DNA from 4 places in the Micromonospora sp. B9E7 genome. Region 4 is predicted to be linked to each of the others. Evidence: riboswitches for the same ligand, from Rfam matches in the RefSeq annotation. Region 4 holds a riboswitch; each other region holds the start of a gene.
What was found. Region 4 has a riboswitch for cyclic di-AMP ahead of ABGB10_RS08170 (transglycosylase family protein). Riboswitches for the same ligand answer to the same signal wherever they lie in the genome.
Positions count from the first base shown of each region.

Region 1 (5,318 bases), on a different contig from region 4:
CGTCCGGGTCCGTCGACTGCCGCCCCGACCCGGCGCGCAGGCCAGCTACACGATCAACGACCGTCTGGCGGTCGGCCCGCTGCGCTTCACGACGACGTACCACGCGGACGTGCTGATCAGCGAGGACGACGAGATCGTCATGGTGGCCCGTCAGTGGCCGGCGACCACCGTGCGCAACCACACCCGGCTGCGCCCCGAGCCGGACGGCCTGGTCCGGATCGACGTCGAGATCACCCTGACCGCGCCGACCCCGCTGTTCCGGTACGCGTTCCGCCAGGCCCGTGCCGCCCACCTCGCCCTGGCCACCCGACTGGGCCCGGCCCTGGAACGCGCCACCGACCCCCCGCCCTCCGCCTGACCCGCCTGACCCGCCTACGCCCCAGGCCTCGTGCCCATGCCGTGCGCCCGCGCCCTGCGCCCTGCCCAAGATCCCAGCAACATCTCGGATGTTGCTGCCTCCGGCAGGCGGGAGACACCACCATCCCTGATGTTGCGCGGATCTTGAGGACGAACACCGGCGCGGCCGACCGGGAGCGGATCGGAACGTCCGCAGCCGCCAAGGTCACGCTCGATCGTGGATGTAGTGGCCTCCGTGGCGTCAGGAGGCCACTACATCATGGTTGCAGTGCGATCATGATGTAGGTGGTCACCCTGGCGGCGTCGTCGTCGCGGCCTGGTCCAGGGCGGCGCGGGTGCTGTTCGCGGTGGTCGGTCGGGTGACCGGCCGCCGGCCCCACGGCTTGTAGGTGGACAGCACCGTCGCGATGATCATGAGGCTGGTCGACACCGCGGGTGCGATCACCAGGTCGGCGCGATCCCGTGCGGGCAGGGCGGCGCCCAATGCTCCGGCGTGTCGCAGGTTCGGGGTGAGCAGGAACAGCACCAGTCCGACCATCACCGTGGTGAGCACGAGCTTGACCAGCACCCACCGGTAACGCAGCAGGCCCCACGGCGTGAGCAACGCGCTGGCGACACCGATCAGCCAGACCAGGACGCTCAGCGGCGCGAACAGGACGGTGCCGACCACCGCGCCGACCGGGTAGAAGACGGCCGGGTCGGCACCCCGCTGCACGGCGATGCCGAGGGTGAGCAGCACCAGGTCGGTGCCGAGCCAGCCCAGCGAGGTGACCAGATGCAGGGTGAGCAGCCCCTTGCGGGCCGTGGGTGGGATCCGAGGCATACCGCGATGCTGCCCGCCGACCCTGGCCGGGTCGTCCGACCACCGACGACATCAGGTGTACGTCCGGCCACGGGTGGTCAGTAGACCGACAGGTGTACGTGGTTGGTGTGGTCGGTGGACGGCGTGCCGTTAGCGCCGCTGTACGACTTCCACCCGCTGCTGGGCAGCCAGATCTGTCGGTACCAGATCACGTACAGCACGGCGAGCCGGTCGGCGTTGCGGATGAAGTACGCGGCCAGGTTGTTGCCGTACGTCTTGTCGCCGCCGGTGGCGTTCCCGCCGAAGCCGCTCTTCTGCGCGGCGAAGTCGCAGGCTCGGCCCTTCGGGTGTTCGCCGGAGCCTCCGTTGCGGTGGCAGGAGACGTACCGGGTGAAGCCGGCGGCCTTGGCCTGGTTGAGGGCGTGCAGGGTGCGCGGGGTGACGCAGCCGCTGGCCGGCGTGGGGTCGTCGACGCTGCACGACTCCTTCGGCCAGGAGCCGTCGGAGTTGCGCGGCGCGGCCTTCGCGTTGCTGGTGGAGGTGCCCCGGTTGGAGTCGGTGTCGGCGGTGGTCTGCGGCTTCGGGGCGGTGGCGACGGTCAGGGCCCGCTCTGCCTGCTCCTTGCGCTTGGCCATCACCGCGACCTGCTTGCGTTGTTCGTTGATCTCACCGTCCAGGGCGACCCGGGTGCGGTTGGCCTGGTCCTTGCTGGCGAGGAGGTCGCGCAGCACCCGGTCCTCGTTGGCGGCCACCGCGTCCAGGGCGGCGGCCCGGTCCATGAAGCCTTCCGGGCTGTCGCTGTTGAGCAGCGCCGACATCGCGCTGAGTCGGCCGGTGCGGTACGCGACGCCGGCGATCTCGCCGACCTTGCCGCTGCGCTGGTCGAGCTCGACCTCGAGGGTCTTCAACTGGGTGGTGAGCTGCTGCTGCCGCTGCACGGAGGCGTCCAGGGCGCGCTTCGCGTCCAGGTAGCCCTTGCTGGCGGCCTCGAGTTGGGCTCGAAGTGCCGGGGTGCCGCCCTCTTCGTCGGAGTCAGGTGCGGCGGCCCGTTGGCCGGTCGGGGGAGCGGCCGAGGCGGTGCCGGCCGGGAGCGCGACGCCGAGGGCGAACATCGCGACGATCAGGGCCGCCAGTCGGGCGGCAGGTGGTCGTGCTGGTGCCACTGCGCAGTCCTTCCGTCAGCCGCCGACCGGGTTAGCTGACGGGTTCGGGACGGAAGATCCCTACCGCTGACGCGGATGCACCCCAGGAACATGGTTCCCCGGTTCGCCCGTGCGGGCGATTAGGCGACGACCACCACCGGCGCCGGGAGGCGCCGCCTGGTGGCGGCCGGGACCGAGCCTACCGGTACCGGTGGGGCGGCTGCAGCGAATGTGACGGACGGTGCGTGCGTCGTGACGGGGAGCCGCCGTCACCACTCGATGGAGCCGCATGCCCCGGAGGGGGCACCCGGCTCGATCTGCAACGTCGCGTGCTCGATCCGGAAGTCGTCGTGCAGGGCCGTACGCGCGGCGGTGAGCACCGCGCCGACCTCCGCGCCGGGCTCCATGGTCAGGTGTGCGGAGGCCACGTCCATGCCCGAGGTGAGCGTCCAGACGTGCAGGTCGTGCACCTCGACCACGCCGGGGACCGCGGCCAGCCGGTCGTGCACGGCGGTCACCTGGAGGTGTTCCGGTGCGGCCTGCACCAGGATGCGGACGGCTGCCCGGGCCAGCCGCCAGGTGCGCGGCAGGATGAACACGCCGATGGCGACGGCGACCAGCGGGTCGGCCCACCACCAGTCGGTGACGGTGATGAGCAGCGCCGCGCCGATCACGCCGACCGAGCCGAGCAGGTCGCCGAGCACCTCCAGGTAGGCGCCCTGGATGTTGATGCTCGCCTGCGCGCCGGGGCGGAGCAGGGCGAAGGCGACGACGTTCGCGAGCAGGCCGAGCACGGCCACCACGAGCATCGGGCCGGTGACGACCTCGTGCGGGTCGCCGAAGCGGCGGATCGCCTCGACCACCACGTAGACCGCGACGCCGGAGAGCAGGACGGCGTTGGCCAGCGCGGCGAGCACCTCGAGTCGGTAGAGCCCGAAGGTGCGCTGCGGGTCACCGGTGGCCCGCCGGGTCGCGGTGATCGCGGCGAGCGCCATTCCGATGCCGAGCACGTCGGTGAACATGTGCCCGGCGTCGGAGAGCAGGGCGAGCGAGCCGGTGTGCAGGGCGGTCACCGCCTCGACCACCATCAGGGTGGCGAGCAGCCCGAATGCCGCCCAGAGTCGCCCCCGGTGCTGGTGTGCGGCATTGGCGACGGACCCGTGGTGGTGGTCATGACCTGCGCCCACGTGAATTACCTTCCGCCGCCATCCGGGTTCCGGTCCAATGTATGTTCACATCGCAATGTATGCAAGTGTGCGGGCGGTGCCTCCCACCGACGGCCGCCCGGCCAGGTCAGCCGGTCGGGTCGATGGTGGTGAGTCGCTGGGTGGCCCGGGACAGCGCCACGTACAGGGTGCGCACCCCGGCACCCGGATCCGCCCGGATCTCGCTCGGGGAGACCAGCACGACTCCGTCGTACTCCATGCCCTTGGCCTCCAGGCTGGTGACCACCTGCAACCTCGGCGCGTCGAGCGCGTCGAGCCATCCGGCGACCTCGTCCCGACGCGGCACCGGCGTGATCACGCCGACCGTGCCCTCCACCTCGGCCAGCAGGTCGGCGGCGGCCTTCACGGTCGCGGTCGCCAACCCCGTCGCGGGCACCACCAGCTCGACCGGATCGACCCCGGTGGAGCGGACGGCGGTCGGCAGCGGCAGGTCCGGGTAGAGCCGACGGATCTCCGCCGCCGCCACCGCGAAGATCTCCGAGGAGTTGCGGTAGTTGGTCGTGAGCGTGAAATCGTGCCGCTTGCGCCGGCCCAGCGCCTGGTCCCGAGCCCGGTCCAACTCGTCGGGGTCGCCGGTCCACGCGGTCTGCGCCGGGTCACCCACCACCGTCCAGGAGGCCAGCCGACCACGACGACCGATCATCCGCCACTGCATCGGTGAGACGTCCTGCGCCTCGTCGACCACCACGTGGGCGTAGTCCCGGTAGTCCTCCGGGCGTTCCCGGGCCGCCGCACGGGCGGCCCGCTGCCGGTCGCCGAGGGTGCTCAGCTCGCGTACGCCACCAGCCAGCTGGAACGGGTCGCGACGGGCCCGGGCCGGCTGCGCCGGCTTGCCGAGCAGCGCGTCCAACTCGTCCAACAGCGCGATGTCGGCGATGGTCAGCCCGGTCGAGTCGAGGTCCCGGTACGCGGCGGTGAGCATTCGGATCTCCGCATGGGAGAGGATCCCCCCGGCGTACCGACGCAGCCGGTCCGGCTGGGTCAGCCAGCCGAGCACGTGCCGGGGGTGCAGACGAGGCCACCACGCCTTGAGGAACTCCCGGAACTCCGACCGTTCGGCGATCTCCGCCTCGAAGGCCCGCTGCTCCGGCAGTCGGGTGATGCCCACCTCCCGGGCCTGCGCCCAGAGCGCGGCGAACACCCCGTCGAAGCCGGCCCGGCGCACCTCGTTGCGTCGGGCGCCCCGGTGCAGCGCGCGGTCCCGGATCCGGTCCAGCGTCGTCCGGTCCAGCCGCAGCAGCGTGCCCCGGTAGAGCAGCCGCAGTTCACCCGGGCCACCCGGCACCGCGTCACGGGCCGCCCGCTCCAGCACCCGACGCATCCGCAGCGAACCCTTCACCGCCGCCACCTCCGGCGGGTCGGGGCGCGTCGCCGTCATCCCCGGAAAGAGGGTGCCCAGCGAGTGCAGGGTCGCGGTGTCCTCACCGAGCGACGGCAGCACCGAGCCGATGTACTCCACGAAGACCGACGACGGGCCCACCACCAGGATGCCGCCGCCCGCGTACCGGCTGCGGTCGGAGTAGAGCAGGAACGCGGCCCGGTGCAGTGCGACAGCGGTCTTACCGGTGCCGGGGCCGCCGGCGACGATCGTGACCCCGGAGCCGGGAGAGCGGATGGCCTCGTCCTGTTCCCGCTGGATGGTCGCCACGATGTCCCGCATGCCCCGGCCGGTGGCCTTGGACAGGGTGGCCAGCAACGCGCCGTCACCGACGACGGTCATCCCCTCCGGGGCGGCGTTCGGGTCCAGCAGATCGTCCTCGATCCGGGTGACCCGTTCGGCGCGGGACTGGA
Region 1 is NZ_JBDPLX010000002.1:315,108-320,425, reverse strand. Features, by position in the region: gene ABGB10_RS04165 (SRPBCC family protein) at 1-358, shown strand, start outside; gene ABGB10_RS04160 (hypothetical protein) at 647-1,180, opposite strand; gene ABGB10_RS04155 (hypothetical protein) at 1,258-2,271, opposite strand; cyclic di-AMP (ydaO/yuaA leader) riboswitch at 2,327-2,458, opposite strand; gene ABGB10_RS04150 (cation diffusion facilitator family transporter) at 2,571-3,488, opposite strand; gene ABGB10_RS04145 (AAA family ATPase) at 3,595-5,318, opposite strand, start outside.
Region 1: it holds a riboswitch for cyclic di-AMP, as region 4 does, so the genes downstream of both, ABGB10_RS04155 (hypothetical protein) here and ABGB10_RS08170 (transglycosylase family protein) in region 4, are expected to answer to the same signal.

Region 2 (5,318 bases), on a different contig from region 4:
CCGACCTCCGCGGTGGGCGTCTCGGCGAACAGCGCGAGCAGTGCGCCGACCTGGCGGTCGGCTTCGGCGGGATGCCGGAACCGGCCGGCCGGGTTGAGGGTGTATTCGTTGCGCCGTCCGACGCGGGTGCGGTGCAGGTATCCGTCCGCCTCCAGGTCGGCGACAATCGCCTGCGCGGCGCGTTCGGTCACCCCGACCTCGGCGGCGACATCCCGCAGTCGGGCGGTGGGGTCGCGGGCGATGGCCAGCAGAACGTGCCCGTGGTTGGTGAGGAACGTCCAGTTCCGCCCGCTGCCGGTTGACGTGTTCGCCATCGTGTGACCGCCTCTCCGGATGCCCGCTCTCGGTGCGTCGCCCACGGGTCGATTCGGGGTCAACGTATGAAATCTATATCACGCATCCCTTGACGTGTCTTTCGGTGCGTGTGACGGTGGACCCCGAGCCAGCGCCCGCCGCCGGCCCGCCTGAAGCCGTTTGACCAGGTCAGATGCGTCGAGACGAGGTGCGGGGAATGAGTCATTCCGGAACGACGGGCGGGCAGCCAGGGCCGCAGCGGACCACCGACCGGGCACCCGCGCTGAGCGAGCCGGTCCGGGCGTACGCCGAGTTGGTCGCCGGTAACCGGCGCTTCGTCGACGGCGCCCCTCGCCACCCCAACCAGGACGCCGGGCACCGGGCCGCCGTGGCCGACGGGCAGCACCCGTTCGCGGTGATCGTCGGCTGTTCCGACTCCCGCCTGGCCGCCGAGATCATCTTCGATCGCGGGCTGGGTGACCTCTTCGTGGTGCGCACCGCCGGTCACACCACCGGCCCGGAGGTGCTCGGCAGCGTGGAGTACGCGGTGACGGTGCTCGGCACCCCGCTGGTGGTGGTGCTCGGTCACGACTCGTGCGGCGCGGTGCAGGCGGCCCGCGAGTCCGCCGCGACCGGCACCCGACCGCCGGGGCACCTGCCCGCGGTGGTCGACGCCGTGCTGCCCAGCCTGCGCCGGGCCGAGGCCGAGGGTGTGCGGGACATCGACGGCATCGTCGACATCCACATCGCACAGACCGTCGAGACGCTGCTCGGGCAGTCGCCCGTGCTGGCCGACGAGGTGGCGCAGGGGCGGTGCGCGGTAGTGGGTGTGTCGTACCGGCTCGCCGCCGGAGAGGCCCGCCCGGTGACCGCGGTGCCGGCCGGCTTCACGACCCTGGACACCGACCCGGCCGCGCCTGCCGCCGCCTGACACGACGAGGGCCGCTCCGCGACGCGGAACGGCCCTCGTCGAGGATCCTGCGGGTCAGAGCAGCGACATGTGGACGTGGTCGGTGTGGTTCGACGGCCCGCTGTACGAACTCCAGCCGGTCGCCGGGAACCAGATCTGCCGGTTCCAGATCACGTAGTAGATGCCGAGCCGGTCGGCGTTACGGATGAGGAAGGCGGCGACGTTGTTGCCGTACTTCCGGGTGTCATCGTTGTGCCACGGGGCGAAGCCGCTCTTCTGCAGCGACCAGTCGCAGGCGCGGCCCTTCGGGTGCTCCCACGGCCCGCCGGAGCGGTAGCAGCCGACGAACCGGTTGAAGCCGGCCGCCTTGACCTCCTTGTACGCGTGCAGCGTGCGGGGCGTGACGCAACCGGACGTGGTCGGGTCCTTCTCGCTGCACGACTGCGGCTTCCAGTCACCGTCGGCGGTGCGACCCGGGCCGATCTTGGCGACCTTCGAGGTGGCGTCCACCAGGCCGCCGGTGAAGCCCTTGCCGCCGACGAGGGAGAGCGCCTTGTCCGCCTCGCTCTTCCGCTTCGCCATCAGGGCGGTCTGCTTCTGCTGCTCGCGGACCTCCGCGTCGAGGGCCAGCTTGGCCTGCTCGGCGCGGGCCTTCACCGCGTTGACCTCGGCGAGCTTCTTGCCGTTGACCATGTTCAACTCGTCGAGCAGCGAGGCGCGCTGGACGAACGCGTCGGGGGCCTTGCTCTCCAACAGCATCGCGAGCGCGCCGATGCGGCCGGTCCGGTACGACTGGGCGGCGATCTGCCCGACCTGCGGGGTCAGCGCGTCCAGGTCGGCCCGGGCCCGATCGACCTCCTGCGCCAGATCACCCTGCCGCTTCTTGGATTTGTCCAGTTGGGACTTGGCTGCGGAGTAGTCGCGGTTGGCCTGCTCGATGACGTCGGTGAGTAGCTTCGGCTCACCGTCCTCCTCGTGCCCGGACGGGGTGGGAGTCGTCGGGGCGGCGTGGGCCGGGAGGGGCCCGGCGAGCACGGTCAGTGCGGCGATCACGGCCACCACGGGTGTCATCCAGCGGCGTAGGGGTGCCGTCACAATGTTCCCTTCCGTCGACCGCCGACCGGGTTAGCTGACGGGTTCGGGGCGGAAGTGGCCCCTACCGCTGACGCGGATTCACCCCACGTAACTGGGTCCCCGGCTCGCCGGTTGGCGATTGGGCGGTGGCACCGCAGACGCCGCTTCGCGCCTTCATCGGTGACCGGCAGCGAGGTTACCCGAGAGTCGACCAGGTGAGCTACGCCTGGATGCCTACCAAAAGTGTCATTTCGCCATAGCGTTGAGTGACCAGTGACGTGGTTCTCAGGGTGGAGGCCCGATCTGGTCACGCTGAGGAGTGTCACCATGTCGTATCCGTGCTCCTGTTCGGCTCCGGCCACCGGTCGGCGGCGGTGGATGGGGGTGAGGTCCGCGTCGGGTCCGACTCGTCGGGGTGACCCGTTCGCGGTGAGATCAGTGCGGCCAGTGCCTCCGCCCGGTCCGTCTGCGGTCGCGGAGCGGGAGCGTCGGCGGGCGACGTGGCGTCGGTGCGACCGGCGGCGGTCACCACTGCGGCCAGCCCGGTGGTCAGCGGCACCGCGGCGATCAGGCCGAGGGTGGCGACCGCGCTGCGGACGATCTCCTGTGCGAGGAACTCGCTGGTGAGGATCTGCCCGATCGGCCGCGCGTCGGCGGTGAGCAGGAGCAACAGCGGCAGCGACGCGCCCGCGTACGCCAGGACGATGGTGTTGACAGTGGACGCGATGTGCGCTCGGCCGACCCGGGTTGCCGCACGGTACAGCTGCAACCGGGTCAGCCCAGGGTTGGCGTGCGCCAGCTCGGTGACGGTGGCCGCCTGGGTGACCGTGACATCGTCGAGAACTCCGAGCGATCCGATGATGATTCCGGCGAGCAGCAGGCCGTGCAGGTCCACGTCACCCTGGAACATCGACAGAGTGGTGGCCTCCTCGCTGCCGAAGCCGGTGAGGTGGGCCGCTGCGGTGGCGATGGTGGCGAGCACGCCGGTCAACACCAGGCTGCCCAGGGTGCCGAGCACCGCGACCGAGGTCTGTGCCGTGACCCCGTGCGTCAGGTAGAGCACCACGAACATGATCAGAGCGGCGCCGACCACCGCCACCAGCAGGGGTGACTTCCCCGCGCCGATACCCGGCAGCACGAAGGTGAGCAGGATGGCGAAGCTGGCCGCCAACCCGGCGAGCGCGGCCAGTCCCCGCCACCGACCGAACGCGACGATCGCGGCGGCGAAGACCACCGCCAACCACAGCAGCGGGGTGCCCCGCTGGTGCTCGGCGATGTTCCAGTTGCTGATGGTGGGATCGGTGGGGTCGGTCAGCTCGACCAGGATGATCTCGTCGCCGACCTCGACCCGGGGCGCGCCGGGCCCGTCCGGCACCGGCGTGCGTACCTGCTGGCCGGCCGACGGCCCGTCGTCCACGCGGACGTCGACCGTGCCGCAGCGCCCGTCGCCGACGCGCGGTGTGCCCTCGGGGCTCGACGGCGTCGGCGGGCACGGTTCGGTCACCACCCGGGTCACCGTGCCCGGGTAGCGCGGCACGTCCGCCCCGCCGTCGGACTGCGGTGAGTCGCCGCGCGGCCAGAGGAGCGCCGCCGCGACCACCGTGGCGACGAAGAGGGGCACCACGGTCATGACGAGGATCCGTCGGACCCGGGGCGGGGCGGACGGAGCGGGACGGGTGTGGTCGGAACCCAAGGTGAGACTCCCAACGATCCGGTGCGGGGTACGTGTCAGTGGGCCGGTCGGTTCACCGTCACTGTCGAAACCCGGTGGAAGAGCGCGACCGTTCGCCGGCTGACGACCGCTTGGTCACGGACGGTCAGCGCCGGGCCCGACCGGCCAGCCGCGACGCCACCGTGAGGCGGCGCCGGTGCCCGTTCGTGCCTCGGTCCACGGGGGGTCATCGTGGGGAATGCTAACCAGCGAGCCTGGGGGACGCAGGTCGTGACGGAGTGTCGGTGGCCGAACCGCTCGCGTGGCGGTTCCCGGACCGGCATGTTGGAGACATGCCCGCACCGTCACCGCACGACCCTGGACAGCACGACCCTGGACAGCACGCCCCGGCCGCGCCGTCGCGGCACGACGAGCACGCCGGGCACGCCGGGCACGCCGGGCACGCCGGGCACGCCGGGCACGCCGGGCACGACAAGCACGCCGGGCACGATCCCGAGATGTTCCGCCGTCGCTTCTGGGTCTGCCTGGCTCTCACCGTTCCGGTGGTCCTGACCAGCCACCTGGTGTCGGACCAGTTGGGTCTGAGCTGGGACGTTCCCGGCCGCTCCTGGGTGGGCCCGGTGCTCGGCTCGGTGGTGTTCTGGTGGGGCGGTTGGCCGTTCCTCGTCGGTGCGGTGCGGGAGGTGCGGGACCGGACGCCCGGAATGATGCTGCTGGTCGCGATGGCGATCACCGTGGCCTACACGGCGTCACTGGCCACCAGCGTGGGTGCCTTCGACCTGGACTTCTGGTGGGAGTTGGCCGCGCTGGTCACCATCATGCTGCTCGGGCACTGGCAGGAGATGAAGGCCATCGGCCAGGCCCGCGGGGCGCTCGCGGCGCTGGCCGCGTTGCTGCCGGACGAGGCCGAACGGGTCGCGGCGGACGGGCAGGTCGAGGCGGTGCCGGTGTCCGGCCTGCGGGTCGGGGACGTGGTGCTGGTCCGCCCGGGCGGTCGGGTGCCGGCGGACGGTCGGGTCGTCGACGGCAGCGCCGAGCTGGACGAGTCGATGATCACCGGTGAGTCACGGCCGGTCGCCCGGTCGACGGGTGACCGGGTGGTGGCCGGCACCGTGGCGACCGACTCGGCGATCCGGGTCCGCGTCGAGGCGCTGGGTGAGCAGACCGCGCTCGCCGGCATCCAACGGATGGTCGCGCAGGCCCAGGGTTCCGGCGGACGGGCTCAACTGCTGGCCGACCGGTTCGCCGCCGCGCTGTTCTACGTGGCCACCGGCACCGCCGTGCTGACCGTGCTGGTCTGGACCGCGCTCGGTCGACCCGACGAGGCGGTGGTCCGCGCGGTCACCGTACTGGTGATCGCCTGCCCGC
Region 2 is NZ_JBDPLX010000013.1:59,933-65,250, reverse strand. Features, by position in the region: gene ABGB10_RS21015 (MarR family winged helix-turn-helix transcriptional regulator) at 1-314, opposite strand, end outside; gene ABGB10_RS21010 (carbonic anhydrase) at 512-1,225, shown strand; gene ABGB10_RS21005 (hypothetical protein) at 1,280-2,299, opposite strand; cyclic di-AMP (ydaO/yuaA leader) riboswitch at 2,304-2,434, opposite strand; gene ABGB10_RS21000 (YibE/F family protein) at 2,601-3,971, opposite strand; gene ABGB10_RS20995 (copper-translocating P-type ATPase) at 4,448-5,318, shown strand, end outside.
Region 2: it holds a riboswitch for cyclic di-AMP, as region 4 does, so the genes downstream of both, ABGB10_RS21005 (hypothetical protein) here and ABGB10_RS08170 (transglycosylase family protein) in region 4, are expected to answer to the same signal.

Region 3 (5,318 bases), on a different contig from region 4:
CGCGAGGCCGACCACCCCGCCCAGCGAGTGCCCGAGCACGACGAGCCGGTCGCTGGCCGCCAGGCCGTGCGCTATCCGGTCGGCGAACCCCGCAAAGGTGTACGACGGCAACGGTGCCGCCCAGCCGTGGCCGGCGAGATCCGGTGCCAACCACCGCCCCGCCCAGCGCTGCTCCAGCAACGGTGCCCACGGCAACCAGACGTCCCCGGTCGTGCCCATCCCGTGCAGGAGCAGCAGGACCCGCCCACGACCGGCTTGACCACCCGATTCATCCACCACGGCCGCAGTCTCCCACGGTTCACGGCCCGGTACGAGAGTCGTCATCCACGCCACCGACGCGACACGAAGATCCACTGTAGAGTTCGGCGCCTCGACGGGGAGAGTCATCTGTCGATCCCGTCGCGGAGAGGAGTCCACAGTGCTCACCAGGCATCGATCAGCACTTGTCGCGGCCCTGGCGGTCGTCGCGCTCGGCACGGCCCTGAGCGCCCCGGCGCTCGGCACACCCCCGAGCGGCCCTGCGCGGACCGCCGAGGCGGCCGACCGGGTCCTGCGGGTCTACAACAACAACATCGAGAACCTGGTGGTGAACAACTCCGACGGGAGCTGCACCCGCATCTCCGGGCCGGACCACCTTACCTCGATGCTGGTCGACGACGCCGGCCGCACCGGCACCACCGGCGTGGTCGCGCCCGACATCCTGATCGTGCAACAGGTACGCGGCACCGGCCAGGCCGAGGCGTACGCCGACCAGTTGTCGGCGAAGTTCGGTTACCCGGCGGGCAGCTACGGCGCGATCGTGGCGTGGAGCGACCCGGAGCCGTGGGGCAGCACGCACAAGTGCAGCTCCCAGTCGCTCGGGGACCTCAAGAAGAAGCAGACCAACGGCATCATCTGGAACAAGCGGACGCTGAGCCTCGCCAGTGGCGACATCTCGAAGTACTGGAGCGCGGGGTGGCTCAAGCCGGGCACGGCGTACGCCGACGGCGCCGGATGCACGCTGTACAAGCCGCCGAACAGCGACCCGGACAGCACGGACTTCTACAAGTGGAAGCGGACCAGCGCCATCGCGGCCCGGTTCACCATCAAGGCGACCGGCACGAGCGTGTTCGCCGCGACCATGCACCTGCCGCAGGAGAACCGGCAGAACGCCTGCGCCGGCGACGGGGACCCGGGCATCGCCGACAGCGGCATCCACCTCGGCGCGGATGCGACCAGCCTGCTGAACGCCTCCACGATCCGCGTCGTGGGCATCGACGCGAACCGCACCGGCATCGCCCCAGGCACGCTGAGCGGCTTCGGCATGACCGGCTACGGGTCGAGGGCCACCAGCGGCTCCAGCAAGATCGATTATCTCTTCGTGAAGGGCAGCGTGCAGTCGTCCACCATCGACCACACGGTCGGCGGGACGAAGTCGAACCACCTGGCGCTGTACGGCTTCATCGCCTACTGACGGCACAGACGCCGCGGGCGCCGGCCCCTTGTGGGGGACGGCGCCCGCGGCGGTCAGCGTGCCTGGGTCAGGCGGAGTAGCCCCGGCTGGCGATCCAGTTGGCCAGGTCGATGGTGGTGATCCAGTACGACGGGTCGGCCGCGTTCGCGGAGTCGGCGATCCGGACGGTGCGGCCGTTGTCCTTGTAACCCACGACGGCGATGTAGTGCCCGCCGCCGTAGGAGTGCCAGCCGCCGTCGGTGTCGACGGCGTCGCCGACGACGTTCGCGACCACGCCGCGTCCGTCGGTGATGGCCTTGACGACGTCGGCCTGGAGCCGGTCCATCTGGGCCGGGCTGGGCGCGCCGGCGAACATCCGGGTCCGGTACGGGGAGCCCTTCACCTCGGCGTTGAGCACCCGGGTGGTGTCCTCGGCCGAGTTGGTGCCCATCTCGGTGGTGCCCAGCTCTGCGCCGAGCTCCTCCTGGGTGCGGTCGATGCCGGTGGCGCTGAGCGCGTTACGGGTGGCCGCCGGGCCGCAGTTGTAGTACGTGTTCTGCGCCTCGTAGTCGTAGTCGAGCACCTTGGTCGCGGGTGGCTTCGGCGGCGTCGGCTTACGGGTCAGGTCGGGGTTGGCCTTGGCCGCCGGAGACGCGGCGCTGGTGGCCGGAGCGGCGGTGGTCGGCGCGGCGCTGGCCGACGGGGACGCCTCGCGCACCTCGCCACGGGAGGCGGCGACGTCGCTGCGCATCTCGGCGACCGTGGTCGCGGTGCGCTGGCCGGCGGGTGCGTCGTCGGCGGTGGTGAGCAGGGCGCCGGTGGTGGTGGCGATCGCGAGGGCCGCGGCGGAGGCGGCAACGATCTGGTACGGGCGCTCGGTGGCGAAGCGGCGGAGCTGACGCTGCAGGGTGTGCTTCACGGGGTCCTCCACGGATCGGGGGGGAGAGCGGCACACCGGCGACCGGACCGGTATCCGGGCAAGCGCCAGCGCGCGGACCGTGGTCCGCGGATGGTGAACCGCTCAGGGGAACGCCCGGCGCGGCCGGGCGGTTAGGCGATGACCCGGGGGGTCAGCTCACCGTCACTGGACGAATGAGCGGGGGCACCGCTGCGCCGTGGAGGCGAGGGAACAACCGAGGGGTGGAAAGGTGCTGCACGAGGATGGAACTCCTTCCGACACCGCCTACCGGGTTAGCTGACGGATTCGGGCGGGAAGATCGCCCTACCGCGGGCCATGCTCGCGGATTCACCCCGGACTTACTGATGGGTCCCCGGTTCGTTCATCACGATTGAGCGGGTCGGCGCGGCGTCGCCTCTTGCGATCGGTTACCGCACCGGACGGGACGACACTACTGGCCCGTCCGCACCCTGCCAAGCCAGCTTCACCTGCGTAAACCCAAATCGTGGCGGCAATTTCTGCGCGTATTGCCGATGACGTGACTCGATGGGACAAGCGGATGCGGTGACGCCTACGGGCGACAACCGGACAGGCCGCCGAGAATGCGACCAGAATCACCGGAAGAATCGTGCCGATCGCGCCGGACGCCCGATTCCCCGTCGACGTGAGCCGGCTCACGTCACGGATCGGGCTCAACTCACGCGGGCCGGCCGCCACCGTGCCACGACCGCCGGTCGGAACGCACCGGTCACCGCTCGTCGCGCGGGTAGCGGGTTCGGTCGCAGCCGGGCCGCCGCCGCGTAGGCCTCCGTGGCAAGGACGCGCGCCGAGTCGGCAGCCAGTTCCGCGTCCCGCCAGGCAGCCCGCTCCCGGGCCGCGGCGGTCTCGTAGTCGGCCAGCCTCGCGTCCCGGATCGCCCGACTGAGCAGCACCTCCTGCTCGACCGGGTGCCGCCGGGGGTCCCAGCCGCGCCGGTGCGCGAACACGTCGCCGAGCTGCGTCATGGTCAGGTCGCCCCGCCAGTACGCCGCCATCGCCGCCCGGTGCAGATAACGCTCCCGGGCGGCGTACTCGGCCGGGGTTCGGGGGGTGTGCGGGGTGGGCAGCGCCCCGGCACCGGCGAAGCGACGGGCGGCGGCGTCCGCCTCGTCGTAGCCGCCCCAGGCCCGCTCCATCTCCTCCTGAGCGGTCAGCCAGGCAGCACGTCGCCGCTGGGCGGTCCTGGCCGCGCCGGCTGCGGCGACCGCCACCTCCTCGGCGTACCGGCGCCTGTCGACGGCCTCGGCGGCGGCCACCTCCCGAGCGGTGGGGGCGGCCAGGTGCGGATCGTCCGAGGGCCGGTCCCGTTCGGGGCGGGCCACCAGCAGGGCGAGGACGCCCAGGGCAAGCAGGAACAGGGTGGACCAGATGGCGGCGGCCTGCGGCACCTCGGTCACGAACTGGTAGAAGACAGCGGTCTCCATGGTCGGCACCTCGGGGAGAGAGCAATGCGATGGGGAGCCGCACCGGCCACGGCGGAGCACGGGCCGGTGGGGCGCGGAGTTGGTGGGTCGACAGGCGCGGCGGCGGGACGCTCGTCCCGATGACTCAGCGCCCGGGTGGCGCCCGGGGTGCCCGGCTGCTCGGGTCGTGGGCGAGGGGCAGCCGGTCGGCCCCGGCCGCGCGCACCGGCAGCGGGCCGCTCGTGACGGTGGCCTGGTCGTCGGGCGGCGCGGGTCGCGCGTCGACCGACCACGTCGCGGAAGACTCCTCGACGGGGCTCTCGGTCGCCGTCCGCGCCTCGTGCACGGCCTCCTGCGCGGAGGTGGACGGGCAGGTCGCCGGAAGTGCGCTGAGGGCGAACGGAGTTGGCACAGCCGCCGAGGCCGGGCCCGCGCCGAGCGCCAGGGCCGCGACGACGGCGAGGCTGGTCAGCACCCGCGTCGCCCAGCGCGCCACCCACCACAGCGGACAGGTGAACGCGACCGGAAGCACGACCCCACGCTACCGTCGGGCCGACCTCAGCGCACCGACCACGGGCGTGTCGCCGCACGCCGCGCCGGACCCCCACTGAGCAGGGTGGACGGTGTCAGCGCGAGTCGACGTACGTTGATCGACCGCTGGCCTGCTCGCCCTCGCCGGCCGCGTCGGCCTGCGCGCCGACGGCGTCGGGTTCGGCCGCGCGTTGCCGGGGGACAGGCGTCGGACGGGCCGGGCGGCGCGGTGCGAGTCGACGCATCATCGGCATCTCGACGAAGCGGTGCAGCAGCCCGGCGAGGACCAGGTTCACCACCAGGAAGCCGAGCACCACGACCGGGCCGCGCCAGCCCGTGAAGCCGGTCCCCCAGTCACCACTCCAGCGCAGCACGCTGGTCATCACCAGCACGTGGACCAGGTAGAAGGCGAAGGAGACCTCCCCGAGCCAGACCAGCGGCCGGGACCGCCACGGGGACCGCTTGTCCCGCACGTCGGCGTCCGCGGCGGCGGTGATCACCAACAGGTACGCGACCGCGAGCAGCGTGGTCCACCACTCCGCGGGGATCCACTGCGCGGCTGCCACCCAGGTGCCCACGAAGATCACGCTGGCGACGGTCAGCCCCGGGCCGCGCCAGAGGCTCCGGCGCATCAACTCGGCCGCCACCGCACCCAGCCAGAACTCCAGCGACCGTACGGGCGGGAAGATCTGGGTGAACCACCACCGGCTCGCCTCCGGCACCAACTGCTGGGCGGGCCAGAGCGCGAGGATCAGCAGCGGCAGCGCGACGATCAGCACCCAGAGCAGCTTCGGACGGGCCCGGCGCAGCAGCGGCAGCGCCAGCGGCAGGCACAGGTAGAAGAAGAACTCGCAGGAGAGCGACCAGCTCACCGTGTTGACGCTGTAGAACCAGCCCATTCGGGGGTCCCAGGCCTGCAACAGCAGCAGGTTCTCCAGCGCGACGGCCGGCAGGACCGGGTCGGCGAACCACCAGGCGACCAGCAGCGCCGCTCCCCACAGCACCAGGTGATTCG
Region 3 is NZ_JBDPLX010000015.1:68,653-73,970, forward strand. Features, by position in the region: gene ABGB10_RS22665 (alpha/beta hydrolase) at 1-324, opposite strand, end outside; gene ABGB10_RS22670 (hypothetical protein) at 419-1,453, shown strand; gene ABGB10_RS22675 (C39 family peptidase) at 1,521-2,363, opposite strand; cyclic di-AMP (ydaO/yuaA leader) riboswitch at 2,598-2,738, opposite strand; gene ABGB10_RS22680 (hypothetical protein) at 3,023-3,793, opposite strand; gene ABGB10_RS22685 (hypothetical protein) at 3,918-4,304, opposite strand; gene ABGB10_RS22690 (acyltransferase) at 4,399-5,318, opposite strand, start outside.
Region 3: it holds a riboswitch for cyclic di-AMP, as region 4 does, so the genes downstream of both, ABGB10_RS22675 (C39 family peptidase) here and ABGB10_RS08170 (transglycosylase family protein) in region 4, are expected to answer to the same signal.

Region 4 (5,318 bases):
CCGCGGAGCTGCTGCGCCAACTGCGCGAATCCGCCGACGCCCGCGCCTCGCAGGACCTGATCGGTCAGTTCGGCGTCGGCTTCTACGCGGCGTTCATGGTCGCCGACCGGGTCACCCTGCTGACCCGCAAGGCCGGCGAGACCGGCGCAACCCGCTGGGAGTCCACCGGCGAGGGCACGTACTCGATCGAGGCGGTGGACGAGGCCCCGCAGGGCACCACGGTGACCCTGCACCTCAAGCCGGCCGACACCGAGGACAACCTGCACGACTACACCGCCGAGTGGACCGTCCGCGACATCGTCAAGCGATACTCCGACTTCATCGCCTGGCCGATCCGGATGACCGTCGAGCGCCCCGGCGCCGACGGCGAGGCCGCCACCAGCGAGGTGCAGACCCTCAACTCGATGAAGGCGCTCTGGGCGCGGCCCCGCGACGAGGTCGACGCCGCCGAGTACAACGAGTTCTACAAGCACGTCAGCCACGACTGGGCCGACCCGCTCGAGGTCGTGCACATGAAGGGCGAGGGCACCTTCGAGTACGAGGCGCTGCTGTTCCTGCCCAGCCACGCCCCACTGGACCTGTTCTCCCCGCAGGGCCGCCGAGGCGTCCAGCTCTACGTCAAGCGTGTCTTCATCATGGACGACTGCGAGGCGCTGGTCCCGACCTACCTGCGCTTCGTCAAGGGCGTGGTCGACGCGCACGACCTGTCGCTGAACATCTCCCGGGAGATCCTCCAGCAGGACCGGCAGATCCAGATCGTCCGCCGCCGGCTGGTCAAGAAGGTCCTCGCCACCGTCAAGGACCTGAAGGCCAACCACCCCGAGCGCTACCGCACCTTCTGGACCGAGTTCGGCGCGGTGGTCAAGGAGGGGCTGATCGACGACACCGACAACCGCGACACCCTGCTGGACATCCTGTCGGTCGCCTCCACCCACGACGCGGCCGAGCCCACCGACCTGGCCGGTTACGTCTCGCGGATGAAGGACGGCCAGAGCGACATCTGGTACGCCACCGGCGACTCCCGGGCCGCCATCGAGAACTCGCCGCACCTGGAGGCGTTCCGGGCCAAGGGCCACGAGGTGCTGCTGCTCACCGACCAGGTCGACGAGGTGTGGGTCGAGCGGGTCGGCGCGTACGACGGCCGGCCCCTGCGCTCGATCGCCAAGGGCGAGATCGACCTGGACACCGACGAGGAGAAGAAGCAGGCCGAGGCCGAGCGCGAGCAGCAGCGACAGGAGTTCGCCACCCTGCTCGACTGGCTGGGCACCACCCTGAGCGACAGTGTCCGGGAGGTCCGGCTGTCCTCCCGACTGACCACCTCACCGGCCTGCGTCGTCGGCGACGCCCACGACCTCACTCCGACCCTGGAGAAGATGTACCGGGCGATGGGGCACGAGGTGCCTCCGACCAAGCGGATCCTGGAGATCAACCCGGGGCACCCGCTGGTCTCCGGGCTGCGCAAGGCCCACGAGCAGGGGAGCGACCCGGCAGCCCTGACCGAGACCGCGGAGCTGCTCTACGGCCTGGCGGTGCTCGCCGAGGGCGGTGAGCTGACCGACCCGGCCCGCTTCACCCGGACGCTCGCCGACCGGCTGGCGCGCACTCTGTAGACGGTCGCCCCTCCGGCCGGCGGGCCGCCCGACCAGGGGCCCGCCGGCCGATCCGGCGTACGGCGTCGAGCATCCGATCAGCAACGGACACGTCGAGTTCCTTTGGCGAGCGATACATCGAACCGCTGCGCCGTACCGTGGTCCTGTTCCTTCACGAGGCCTGATCCGAAACGGTCCACTGTGGCCTCTGCACAGTGTCCGACCGGCCGCAACCGCTGCGGAGGGCGCCCCGCGTACCCCGGTGAAGAACTTCACAGGGGTTGGGCGATCGTCACCGGCCGTGCCTAACGTCGGTCGGGTTCGCCACTGCGGACACCACGGCCGGCAACGCCTAATCCTGCCCCCGGCCGTCGGAACCCAGTCACCCGGGCAGGAGCGGGGGACCCACATGTTCCTCGGTGCACGTCACCTCGGGGTGAAGCCGCCACCGTGCGGCCGGGCTCCTCGGCCCGAACCCGACAGCTCACCTCGCCGGCGTGGAGGAAGCTCACATGACGTCTGTTCACACGCCCCGTCATCGACGGGTCACCACCCGCCGTCTCGCCGTCGGCACCCTGGCCGTCGGCGCGGTCACCGGCGCTGTCGCCCTCTTCGGCCCGGCCGCCCCGGCCCAGGCCGGAGTCAACTGGGATGCGATCGCCCAGTGCGAGTCCGGCGGTAACTGGAAGATCAATACCGGCAACGGCTACTTCGGCGGCCTGCAGTTCTCGCAGAGCACCTGGGCCGGTTACGGCGGCAAGAAGTACGCCGCCCGCGCCGACCTGGCCAGCCGCGGCGAGCAGATCGCCATCGCCGAGAAGGTGCTCGACGGGCAGGGCATCGGCGCGTGGCCGACCTGCGGAAAGAAGGGCGGCTCGTCGGGCGGCTCCGCCACGAAGTCGTCGACGAAGTCCACCGCGAAGTCCACCGCGAAGCCCACGGAGCGGTCGTCGCGCGGCGAGCAGCCGGCGACCCGCAGCCACGAGCGCACCGCGCCGCCGGCAGGCGGCCAGACGTACCTGGTCAAGCCGGGCGACACCCTGTCGGAGATCGCCGACGCCCACCGGGTGTCCGGCGGCTGGCAGGCGCTGTACCAGCACAACCGGCAGCTGATCGGGGCCGACCCCGGTCTGATCTTCCCCGGTCAGAAGCTCAGCCTCTGACGGATGGCACACGAACGCTCGGCCGGGTCACCGGCCGAGCGTTCGTGTGTACGGTGCTGGTCAGCCCGAGTGGCCGGGCCGGGTTCGAGTCACGCAGCCGAGGCAGACGCCTTCGGCGCTCGACGCGACGCCACCGGGCCGACGTTGCGACCCCAGCGGGAGGCCGGCACCGATTCCGCGCCGGCATCGACGCCGTCGAGGGTCAACTCGACGGAGTCGGACGCGCCGCGGGACAGGCGCAGCGAATGCTCGGCGCCCTGGCGGGCGGCGCACGGCCAGGACTGCCCGGCGCACTGGAGGTTGCGGCAGTGACCCTCGTCGTCCGGCTCGTGGGCGCTCAGCACGTCGATCGCCAGTTGCCAGAGCAGCGGGTCGGTCACGTCGTACGGTCGCTCGGCGCTACGGCTCGGTCGGTTGCTGGTGTCGTCGGACATGGTGGGTCCCCCCTTGTCAGGCTGTACCCCCCAAGGGTCACCCGTCAGCCGCCGGCTAAACCGCCGACCTGCTGTGATGTGTCTCCGGTCGCAACTCCTCGCGTGGACACCGCACGCAGATCGGTCAATCCGGCAGCAGCGGCATCTCGACGCCCGGCTCCCGGCCGAGCAGCACCGCGCGGGTGAGCGCCGTCGAGCCGAACCGGTCGCGGACCGCGTCCACCGCGGCGTCCAACTCCGCGCCCGGGTCGCGGTGGAACGGCAACTCCGGTTGCACCGGACTGTCGTCCAGATTGCCCACCGAGACGCCGATCAGCGTGACACCACGACGGTCGATCTCGGGCTGGGCCGCCCGCAGCAACGCGCGCGCGGCGGCTAGCAGCGGGGTCGTGTCCGCGGTCGCCTTGCCGATGGTGTGCGAGCGGGTCGCCCGGCTGTAGTCGCCGAAGCGCAGCCGCAGGACCACCGTGCGCCCGGACCGCCCGGCCGCCCGCATCCGGCGGGTGACCCGGTCGACCAGGCCGGCGAGGATGGCGTCCAGTTCCGCCGGGGCATGCGGGGTACGGCTCAGCGCGTGTTGGGCGCCCATCGAGCCGCGTCGGCGACCGACCTGCACCGCACGTGGGTCACGGTTGTGCGCCAGGGCGTGCAGGTGCCGACCGGCGCCGGACCCGAGCAGCGACACCAACGCGGCCTCGCCGAGCCGCGCCACCTCGCCAACGGTACGGATCCGGTGCTCCCGCAGCTTCGCGGAGGTGACCGGGCCGACGCCCCACAACCGCTCGACCGGGAGGGGGTGCAGGAACGCCAACTCGGCGTCCGGTGCGACCACCAGCAGCCCGTCCGGTTTCGCCACCCCGCTGGCCACCTTCGCCAGGAACTTCGTGCGGGCCACACCCACCGTGATCGGTAGGTGGACCCGTTCACGAACCTCCCGACGCAGCCGCGCAGCGATGTCGGCCGGTGGCCCGACCAGCCGACGCAGGCCACCCACCTCCAGGAACGCCTCGTCGATGGAGAGCCCCTCGACCAGTGGAGTGGTCTGCCGGAAGATCTCGAAGACCGCGCGGCTCGCCGCCGTGTACGCCGACATCCGGGGCGGCACGACGATCGCGTCCGGACACAGCCGGCGGGCCTGCTGGCCGCCCATCGCGCTGCGGACGCCCCGCGCCTTCGCCTCGTAGCTGGCGGCGAGGACCACGCCCCCGCCGACGATGACCGGTCGGCCGCGCAGGCGCGGGTCGTCGCGCTGCTCGACCGACGCGTAGAAGGCGTCCAGGTCGGCGTGCAGGATGCTGGCGCCGGGCGACACGTACACATGTTCGCACGGCACCCGGCAATCACGGCAGTGAGCTGGGCGAACGACCGCTCAGTCGAGGCAGAACTCGTTGCCCTCGGGGTCAGCCATGACGAGGTGACCGGCACCCAGCGGGGGAGCGGGCTCATGGCGACTGAGCCGGGTGGCGCCGTGCGAGGCGAGCCGCTCGGCCTCCTTCTCCAGGGCCGCCATCCGCTCGTCACCGTCCAGCCCGGGGGCGACCCGCACATCGAGGTGTACGCGATTCTTGACCCGCTTGGGCTCCGGAACCCGTTGGAAGAACAGGCGTGGTCGCAACCCCTCGGGGTCGACCACCGCCGACGCGTCGTTGCGGTTCTCCGGCGGCACGCCCATCGCGTCGAGCGCCTGTTCCCAAGACTCGAAGTTCCCGGGTGGGCCCTGCACCTCGTAGCCGAGGGCCTCGGCCCAGAACGCCGCCAACCCCGCGGGGTCGGCGCAGTCGAAGGTGATCTGCACGTCGCGGGCCATGTCAGCTCCCCATCTCGTGATCTTGGTCGGTCATGGGCTCAGCCTTGCGTAGATAGCGGACAGGAACGTTCCGCATGTTGTGCAACGATCGGCGCGTGACAGTCGAGGCGACGACCGAGCGGGTGCTGCGGTTGCTGGCGTTGCTTCAGCGGCGCCCATCCTGGACGGCCGCAGACCTCGCCGCCGAGCTGGGTGTCACCGACCGTTGTGTGCGCCGTGACGTGCAGCGCCTGCGTACGCTCGGCTATCCCGTGCACGCGGTGCCGGGGGTCGGTGGTGGCTACCAACTCGGTGCGGGCACCCGGCTGCCGCCGTTGCTCCTCGA
Region 4 is NZ_JBDPLX010000004.1:84,979-90,296, reverse strand. Features, by position in the region: gene htpG (molecular chaperone HtpG) at 1-1,610, shown strand, start outside; cyclic di-AMP (ydaO/yuaA leader) riboswitch at 1,929-2,102, shown strand; gene ABGB10_RS08170 (transglycosylase family protein) at 2,102-2,752, shown strand; gene ABGB10_RS08165 (hypothetical protein) at 2,842-3,186, opposite strand; gene dinB (DNA polymerase IV) at 3,311-4,498, opposite strand; gene ABGB10_RS08155 (VOC family protein) at 4,556-4,993, opposite strand; gene ABGB10_RS08150 (YafY family protein) at 5,089-5,318, shown strand, end outside.